Formosa sp. Hel1_33_131: one gene and its partners. The protein of the gene in region 1 interacts with the protein of each later gene in a pairwise test. Links are inferred from orthologs where the notes say so. Each region holds a gene or a part of one and is shown in the gene's direction. Other genes may lie near its edges.

The links.
Region 2: the proteins of pepT (region 1) and tpiA interact in binary tests that used the Escherichia coli proteins (3 or more experiments, as listed by UniProt). The link is inferred for Formosa sp. Hel1_33_131 from one-to-one orthologs.
Region 3: the proteins of pepT (region 1) and pepE interact in binary tests that used the Escherichia coli proteins (3 or more experiments, as listed by UniProt). The link is inferred for Formosa sp. Hel1_33_131 from one-to-one orthologs.

What each region holds. Positions count from the first base shown.
Region 1 is NZ_CP017260.1:400,708-403,792, forward strand. Bases 125-3,044 are described here. They hold pepT (peptidase T), read left to right. Parts: upstream 125-923; coding sequence 924-2,165; downstream 2,166-3,044. Other genes in these bases: FORMB_RS01695 (quinone-dependent dihydroorotate dehydrogenase), read right to left, coding at 125-811; yajC (preprotein translocase subunit YajC), read right to left, coding at 2,300-2,593; FORMB_RS01710 (DUF1573 domain-containing protein), read right to left, coding at 2,617-3,044. In the rest of the region: more of FORMB_RS01695, read right to left, coding at 1-124; more of FORMB_RS01710, read right to left, coding at 3,045-3,085. UniProt on the Escherichia coli protein: Cleaves the N-terminal amino acid of tripeptides.
Region 2 is NZ_CP017260.1:1,955,357-1,958,507, forward strand. The notes cover bases 96-3,081. They hold tpiA (triose-phosphate isomerase), read left to right. Parts: upstream 96-1,206; coding sequence 1,207-1,956; downstream 1,957-3,081. Other genes in these bases: FORMB_RS08910 (ABC transporter permease), read left to right, coding at 96-708; FORMB_RS08915 (TlpA family protein disulfide reductase), read left to right, coding at 722-1,210; prmA (50S ribosomal protein L11 methyltransferase), read left to right, coding at 1,959-2,801; FORMB_RS08930 (ATP-dependent Clp protease adaptor ClpS), read left to right, coding at 2,798-3,073. Also shown: more of FORMB_RS08910, read left to right, coding at 1-95. UniProt on the Escherichia coli protein: Involved in the gluconeogenesis. Catalyzes stereospecifically the conversion of dihydroxyacetone phosphate (DHAP) to D-glyceraldehyde-3-phosphate (G3P).
Region 3 is NZ_CP017260.1:657,665-660,591, forward strand. What follows is about bases 164-2,925. They hold pepE (dipeptidase PepE), read left to right. Parts: upstream 164-1,071; coding sequence 1,072-1,779; downstream 1,780-2,925. Other genes in these bases: FORMB_RS02895 (carboxypeptidase-like regulatory domain-containing protein), read right to left, coding at 164-860; FORMB_RS02905 (GNAT family N-acetyltransferase), read right to left, coding at 2,069-2,497; gpmI (2,3-bisphosphoglycerate-independent phosphoglycerate mutase), read left to right, coding at 2,612-2,925. Also shown: FORMB_RS02890 (Sec-independent protein translocase subunit TatA/TatB), read right to left, coding at 1-80; more of FORMB_RS02895, read right to left, coding at 117-163; more of gpmI, read left to right, coding at 2,926-2,927. UniProt on the Escherichia coli protein: Hydrolyzes dipeptides containing N-terminal aspartate residues. May play a role in allowing the cell to use peptide aspartate to spare carbon otherwise required for the synthesis of the aspartate family of amino acids.

The sequences.
Region 1 (3,085 bases):
TGACACCACCGTTTCCAATGGCTTCCAACCTCGCAACATCGGTTTTGAGGTTTTCTCTAGAAATAGAGGTATTCGAAGCAATGACGCCTTCCAATTTAGTCACGGCTACAAGCTCTATAATTTCATCCAATTGGGTGTCGTTCAAGTCGGGTGCTATTTTTAAAAGGATCGGTTTAGACCCCTCAAAAGTGGCGTTTAATGCTTGCACCGCTTTTATCAATTCCTCTAAATAATCTTTGTCATTCAGCTTGGCATGGCTCCCAACATTAGGACAACTGACATTCAATACAAAGTAATCGACATAAGGATGTAAGGCTTCAAAACACTCTAAGTAATCAGCCGTATATCCATCAGAAGGCGTTTGGGTATTTTTACCAATATTCCCTCCTATAATGAGTTGTTTTTTGTTTTTCTTTAACTGTACAATCGCCGCTTCCAAACCGGCATTATTAAAGCCCATTCGGTTGATAATTCCTTTATCCTCTTGAAGCCTAAACAAACGTTGTTTCGGATTGCCTTCTTGTGGTTTTGGGGTAACGGTTCCAATTTCAATAAATCCAAATCCAAAATTTGCAAGCTCGTTATAAAGCACGGCATTTTTATCAAATCCAGCCGCAAGTCCCACCGGGTTTTTAAAGCGGAGCCCGAACAATTCGCGTTCCAAAACAGGGTGATTGACTTGAAAAAGACGTCGGATTAAAAAAGGAATTCCAGGGATTTTAGATAACAGTTTGATGGCATCAAACGTGAAATAATGAACGACTTCAGGGTCAAATTTAAAAAGAATTGGACGGATAATCGATTTGTACATGAAGCGTATTTTGAGTGCAAAAATACATTAAATAGACACAATATAAAAGAAAGCAAGCGAACTCTTGTGTTTGAAGGCTGGGTTAATTATTTTTGACCAAAGACAAAATTATATGTTAGATAAAAATCACATTCTGAATCGATTTATTGGCTATGTGAAAATAGACACCGAGAGCGATCCAAATTCCATGTCAACCCCGAGTACCGAAAAGCAATGGGACTTGGCACATAAACTGGCGGACGAATTGAAAGCGATTGGAATGCAAGACGTTTCTATAGATGCGAATGCTTACATCATGGCGACCTTGCCATCCAATGTTGCGCACAAAGTACCAACCATCGGATTTGTATCTCATTTTGACACTTCTCCAGATTTCACTGCTAAAAATGTGAGTCCTCAAATCATAGAAAATTATGATGGATCGGACATTGTCTTAAACGAAAAAGAAAACATCGTTTTATCGCCCAATTATTTTGAAGATTTATTACTCTACAAAGGACAAACGTTGATCACAACAGATGGCACAACGCTTTTAGGAGCGGATGACAAAGCTGGGATTTGTGAAATTGTGAGTGCGATGGAATACCTTGTTCAGCATCCTGAAATAAAGCATGGCACAATTAAAGTTGGCTTTACTCCCGACGAAGAAATTGGACGTGGCGCACATAAATTTGATGTCAAAAAATTTGGAGCCGATTGGGCTTACACCATGGACGGCAGTCAAATTGGGGAACTCGAATACGAGAATTTTAATGCAGCCGGTGCCGTCATCAAAGTAAAAGGTAAAATTGTACACCCGGGTTATGCCAAAGGCAAAATGATCAATTCGATGTACTATGCTTCTAAGTTTATGGAGGCACTTCCAAAAACGGAAACTCCAGAACAAACGGAAGGTTACGAAGGTTTTTATCATTTACACAGCATGGAAGGCAAGGTAGAGGAAACCGTTTTACAATACATTGTAAGAGATCACGATCGAGATAAATTTGAAGCTCGAAAACAACACATGCTTAATTTGGTAAAAGAACTCAATACAAACTTGGGAAGTAGTGTTTTTGAAATCGAAATTAAGGATCAGTATTTTAATATGAAAGAAATGGTGGTGCCTGTGATGCACATTGTTGACATCGCTGAAGACGCTATGAAAGCACTAAACATCCAACCGTTAATCAAACCAATTAGAGGGGGTACAGACGGCTCACAATTGAGTTTTATGGGACTGCCCTGCCCGAATATCTTTGCAGGAGGACATAACTTTCACGGGCGTTATGAATATGTACCTTTGGAAAGTATTTTGAGTGCAACCGAGGTTATTTGTAAAATAGCCGATCTGACTCAAAAACGTTATCTATAAAAAAACGTATCTGAAATCAATCTGAACCTGCCTACCGTCAGGAAATCCTGCCCATCGGTAGGCAGGTTTATTTCAGATTCTGAAACAAGTTCAGAATGACAGAAATTCTACTTTTTAGACGACCTCTTTGATTGTTATTTTTTTACTGGAGGCGGTGTATTAAGTTTTTGACTCATTTCCATCGAAATGGCTGAACGGTCAAATTTAATTTTACCTGCTGAGGTTTCAATGACACAAGAATTGTCTTTATCATTCAATTCGGCAATCTTACCATGCATTCCACTTTTAGTAATTACTTTGTTTCCTTTTTTAAGCTCTGCTGCAAATGCTTTTTCTTTTTTAGCACGCTTCATTTGAGGCGCAATCATAAAGAAATAGACTATTACAGCCATTAAAATAAAGGGGGCAAATTCACCAAGACCTTCCATATCGTATTATTGTATTGTTGTTATTATTGTATATTAAGTGGTTTGTTCGCAGGAGTTTTCACAGGTGCATTTGGATCTGGAGTGATAAATGCTGAAATTCTTACTTGCTCATTTCCTTTTTCTGTATTGGTAGTCAACGTAATTGTTTTAGAAATTTTATTGGCACCTTTCCCGTTAAACTTAACAGTAAACTGAGACGATGCTCCTGGCATTAAAGGTTCTTTACTCCACCCTTGAGGCACCGTACATCCACAAGTACTTTTGATGTTTGTAACTACTAGAGGAGATTTTCCTGTATTTGTGTAAGAAAACACAGTTTCAACAGGCGTTCCATTCATGATTTGACCGAAATCGTATTCCGTTTTGTCAAATGAGATGGTTGGAAAAACAATCGCTTGAGCGTCTCTTTCGGCCGCTTTGGTAACATTTTCTTGGTTTATTTTTTCTGTTGCGTTTTCTTTACAAGAAGTAAAAACAACAAGGCTGGCTACG
Region 2 (3,151 bases), 1.6 Mb from region 1 along the record:
AGTCAAATACTTAAAGAAACACTTCCAAACACCATTATTCTGGCGGTTGCTTCTATTTGTGTGGCGTTGGTATTGGGGCTATTTTTAGGAGTGATTTCCGCATTGTATAAAGACCATTGGGTCGATAAAACAATTTTGGTAGTCAGTACTTTTGGGATGAGTTTGCCTTCTTTTTTTAGTGCTATTTTGGCCGCTTGGATTTTTGGATTTTTATTACACCACTACACGGGATTGGAAATGACGGGGAGTCTTTATGAATTGGATGACTTTGGAGAGGTCTATCAATTAAAACTAAAAAACTTAATATTACCCGCCTTGGTTCTAGGAATCCGTCCGTTGGCGGTTGTTACACAACTGATGCGTAACTCATTGTTAGAAGTCTTTAATCAAGATTATATTCGCACCGCACGTGCCAAAGGCTTGAGTGAATTTCAAATTATTACCAAACACGCGATGAAAAATGCGCTCAATCCCGTGGTTACTGCGATCTCAGGTTGGTTTGCCTCTCTGTTGGCTGGCGCTGTTTTTGTAGAATATATATTTGCATGGAATGGATTGGGTAAAGAAATCGTAAATGCACTAAACACCTTAGATTTACCCGTAATTATGGGGGCTGTTTTAATAATTGCCCTTACTTTTGTGCTGATCAATATTTTTGTTGATATTATTTACACCTATTTAGATCCAAAAATTAAATTAGACTCTTAAATAAAATTTCAAAATGAAACACATATTTTTAGTATCACTCTTCGTTAGTACACTGTTAAGTTGTCAAAATCGCGTCGAAACTGAATTTTCAGAGGCCGCTTTAAACGATGCGTTTGTGACACTAAATGGAGATTCTATTTTATTTAAAACCATTTTGGAAAACCACCAAGGCAACACTGTTTTTATAGATGTTTGGGCCTCTTGGTGTAAAGATTGTTTGGAAGGCTTGCCAAGTGTGAAAGCACTTCAGGCGAAGCATTCCGAAGTTGATTTTGTGTATTTATCTTTAGATAAAACGCAAAAGGCTTGGAGAAAAGGGGTCGATAGATTAGAAATTAAAGGCGATCATTACTTGATGCAATCTGGATGGAAAGGAGCCATGGGCACATTTTTAGATTTGGATTGGATTCCTCGCTATATGATTATTGACAAACAAGGAACGATTAAAGTTTTTAATGCCATTAAAACATCAGATATAACACTAATAAATAATTTAAAATGAGAAAACAAATTGTAGCAGGAAATTGGAAAATGAATAACGACTATGTTGATTCAGAATTATTCGTTTCTAAACTGCTGAAGGAATTGAAACACAGTAAAGCAGAAGTTATTATTGCACCCCCATTTACGAGTCTTTTAGCATCTTCAAACTCAGTTAAAGGCAGTCGAGTTATAGTGGCTGCTCAAAACATGCATTTTGCAGAAAACGGAGCTTATACAGGTGAGATCAGTGCAGCAATGCTTCAAAGTGTTGGCGTTAAAACGGTTATTTTAGGACACAGTGAGCGTCGTGCGTATTTTAATGAAACCGATGCCCTTTTAGCTAAAAAAGTAGATACGGCATTAGCTCACAATATGCGTGCGATATTCTGTTTTGGAGAAGAATTGGAAGATCGTAAATCGGGAAATGAAGAAACGATTGTCGAAGGACAAATTAAGAATGCCTTATTTCATTTGCCAGCATCTGCCTGGGAGCATATTGTATTGGCTTATGAGCCAGTTTGGGCCATTGGAACAGGGGAAACAGCATCTCCACAACAAGCACAAGACATGCATGCTTTTATACGTCAAACCATTGCGAACCAATATTCAGCGGACTTAGCAGCTGAGGTTTCTATTTTGTATGGTGGAAGTGTGAAGCCCGCAAATGCAAAAGAAATTTTTTCAAAAACAGATGTTGATGGCGGTCTAATTGGCGGCGCAGCATTGGATGTAGAGCAATTTACAGCCATCATAAACGCATTTTAAATTTGGGAGATTCTATCTATATAGGCTACACATTTAAAGTTCAACCCGTTCAGCCAGGTACCGAAATTTTGATTGCGGAGCTTGGCTTTTCTGGTTTCGAAAGCTTTGTAGAAACCCCCGATGGGGTCATTGCTTATATTCAAGAAGCAGATCATTTTGACATCATTTTAGACTCAATTCAGATTTTAAATTCTGAGGAGTTTGTCATCAGTTATGAATTTGAAACCATTGCGCAAACCAATTGGAATGCCGAATGGGAAAAGAATTTCAACCCCATTGTTGTCGAAGATCGCTGTGCGATTCGTGCGCCTTTTCATGAAGTATTTGATGTTGAATATGACATTATTATTGAACCCAAAATGAGCTTTGGAACCGGACATCATGAAACCACGTACATGATGATTCAACATATTTTAGCATTTGATTTTACCAACAAATCTGTTTTGGATATGGGTTGTGGAACCGGTGTGCTAGCTATTTTGGCCGAAAAAAAAGGGGCTACATCTTTAGAAGCCATTGATATTGATAATTGGTGTTATTTAAATAGTTTAGAAAATATCTCACGAAATGATTGTCACCACATCAAGGTTTTAGAAGGGGATGCGTCCTTACTTGAAGGAAAACGTTTTGATGTTGTCATCGCAAACATTAATCGAAACATTCTGTTGAATGACTTAAGTACATATGTTACTTGTTTAAATGAAAATGGTTCCTTATTTTTAAGTGGTTTTTACGACAGCGATTGTGAGTTGATTGAGGCAACTTGCAACGAACTCGATTTGAAACTTGAGAAAAAATTAACACGAAACAATTGGGTCGCCCTGAAATTCGTTAAGTCATTATGAGTACAAAAGAAAAAATTAAAGAAGATGTAGAGGTTTCAGTTGAAGAAGGACATTTAAATGAAATTGTCTTGTTCAACGACGAGGTCAATACTTTTGACCATGTGATAGAAACCCTAGTTGATGTTTGTAAGCATTCCTACGAACAGGCAGAACAATGTTCGTTACTGGTTCATTATAAAGGAAAATGTACCGTTAAAACGGGGGTGTATGAGGAGTTGGAACCTCAATGTACTCAACTTCTAAAAGCAGGCTTAAGCGCTGAAATCGTTTAAGATTCTGTATCCACACTCACATTTTGAATGCCTTCTAAATCATTGAGTTTAGTGATAATGGTATGGGCACATCCACCA
Region 3 (2,927 bases), 260 kb from region 1 along the record:
GCCCCAAACACCAGAATCACGATAAATAATATAAACGTGATTTCAGTACCACTAATAAATAAAAAGTGCGTGTGTATCATGGTACAAATATAACGAGATTTCTTTGATCTGTTTTGTTAATTTTTAGACAAACTTGCAATTTTGAAAGCTTTTAATTTATCCTCTAAGAATTGTAAAATTTCTAATTCACTTCGTCCTCGACAGCGTTGTAAAAAATCAGGCGCATCTGCACAGAAATAGTAAAATTCTACACGCTTATCTTTTTTTAACTCATTGGTTGTAAAAAAAATCGGCCCTACAACGTCTTTTATATACTGAATGGTTTTTTTGTCTTTATCTAGTTTGAGTTGTTCTTTAAGCATTTTAGTACGACCAGACATCATATTAAGGAGCTTGGAAAAATTTAAACCTAAACCAATAACAAGAGGACCTGCATCTGCTTCAAAAAGACGTCTTTCTGCCAAATTCATTCGCAGACCTGTATAGCCCGGAATTCCTAAATCGTAAAAGTCCATGGGACGTTCGACCTCAGAGTTTGTAATGTCCGAATTCAAATCACCAGTTAAGACCGTTCCAATCATTACCTCATCTAAGGCATTGATAGATTCAGAAAGGCTCACCGTGATTGATTTACTGTTGATATGCTGCGCTGTCAAAACAATGGTTTTTGGAAGGTATTGAATGGATGAAAAATAAAGCGAATCCGACAGTTTTCCTTCTACGATAAACAATCCATTTTGATCGGTGGTGGTATAACGGTAAGACGTTTTATTAATGACATGAATCCCTTCTAGCTCTCCATTGGTAATAATTTTACCTGAGAGTTCCACCTTTTGAGCATGAGCAATACCTACTGTCATCCCACTAACTATTATAAGACATAGAATGGATTGCATTGAAAAAAAAGAAGTCCTCAAATTGATTTGAAATTATATTATTCGGTAAATTTACAAAAAATAAAAGATGAGACGAGCATACTAAAATTATTATCACCCATGGGAATGACTAATAGCGAACCTGCCTGCTGCAGGCAGGCAGCATGTGACCTTTTAAAATAATAAATATAGACACATGAAACAAATCCTAATTGCGAGCACCTCTACCGTGCATGGCAGTGGTTATTTAGACTATCTGTTGGACGCTTTAAAAATTCATTTTAAGAATGTAGAAACCATTCTCTTTATTCCGTATGCACGTCCCGGTGGGATGTCGCATGATGCCTATACAGAAATTGTCCAACTGGCTTTTTCTAAAATAGGAAAAACAGTCAAAGGGCTGCATGAATTTGAGCATCCAAAAGAAGCTCTAAAAAATGCAGAAGGAATTTTTGCAGGCGGAGGTAATACATTTGTTTTGGTAGATCAACTTTACAAAATGGATGTCTTTAACGAACTAAAAACTGCGATTGAATCGGGTACGCCTTATGTAGGTACCAGTGCCGGAAGTAATATTTGTGGTCTTACCATTGGCACATCGAACGATATGCCGATTGCCTATCCAAAAAGTTTTCAAACATTGGGACTTGTTCCATTTAATATCAATCCACACTATTTAGACCCAGATCCGAGCAGCACGCATATGGGCGAAACCCGTGAAACCAGAATACAAGAATTTCATCACTTTAATTCACAGCCCGTTATTGGACTCAGAGAAGGGAGTTATTTGGAAGTTCTAGGATCAAAAATCACGCTGAAAGGACCCTTAAACGCACGAGTGTTTGAGAAAAATAAAACGCCTTATGAGCTAAAGCCAGAGTCGGATGTGTCGGGTTTGAATTAATGATTGTTCGTTAGAGGCAACAGACAAGAGTCAAGAACAAAGAGAAAAGAGAGTACTAAGTAGGGAGTACAAAGTATCAAGACGAAGTAATCTGTTGAAAATTACGACTCCTTTTCATGAGATTGCAGCGCTACGCCCCCAACGACAATACACACCCGTCATTACGAGCCTGTCTGCCGATAGGTAAACTCGCAATGACATCGTCTTGGTTCTTGATTCTTTGTTCTCTACTCTATTCTCTCTACTCTTTTTTCTTAATACTTAATACTTTGTACTTAATACTCTTCCGTCACCCAATCACTTTCACAAAATGATATCCTAATTTTTGAAACCCATCTCTTTCGTAGAATTTCTGAGAAGGTTCATTATCAATATAGGCATTGAGTTCAATCGCCTGATAGCCTTTTGATTTGACATAGTCCTCAATCCAATTGATAAAAAGAGTCCCTAATCCTTTGTTTCTATAGGCATCGTCAATAAATACATGATCCAATTCTACACTGCGCCCTGAATAATGGCGGGTGCAAAACCACAAGCCAGAGACACCCATAAGTTTATCCCCGTCATAAACACCTATACATTCATAATTCTGAGATACCATTTCCTTAAAACGTTCTAAAAGCAGGGCTTCGGTAATCGATTCTTTAGACATTTTTTTGACTAATGGCACTACGATCTCAATGGAGTCGGCGAGGATAATTTTGAATTGAAATTGCATTTAAAAAGGTTTAATAATTCAAAAATACAACTATTTATTAGCATCTAAATCCAACATCTCATCTGAATTTTATTTTAATCTTCTTATCTTTGAGCACGTTTTAACAGCGAGATTATGAACAAGAAAGTTATTTTAATGATTTTAGATGGATGGGGAAAATCTCCTGATCCAAAAGTATCTGCAATTGATAATGCAAATACCCAATTTATTGATTCTTTATATACAAAGTATGGACATGCGAGCCTCCGAACCGATGGATTGCACGTAGGGCTTCCAGAAGGTCAAATGGGCAATAGTGAAGTTGGACACATGAATTTGGGTGCAGGGCGTATTGTATATCAGGATCTTGCTAAAATCAATTTGGCTGTGACTAACGACACATTGAAAGATGAGACTGTTTTAAAGGACGCTTTACTGTATGCAAATAAAA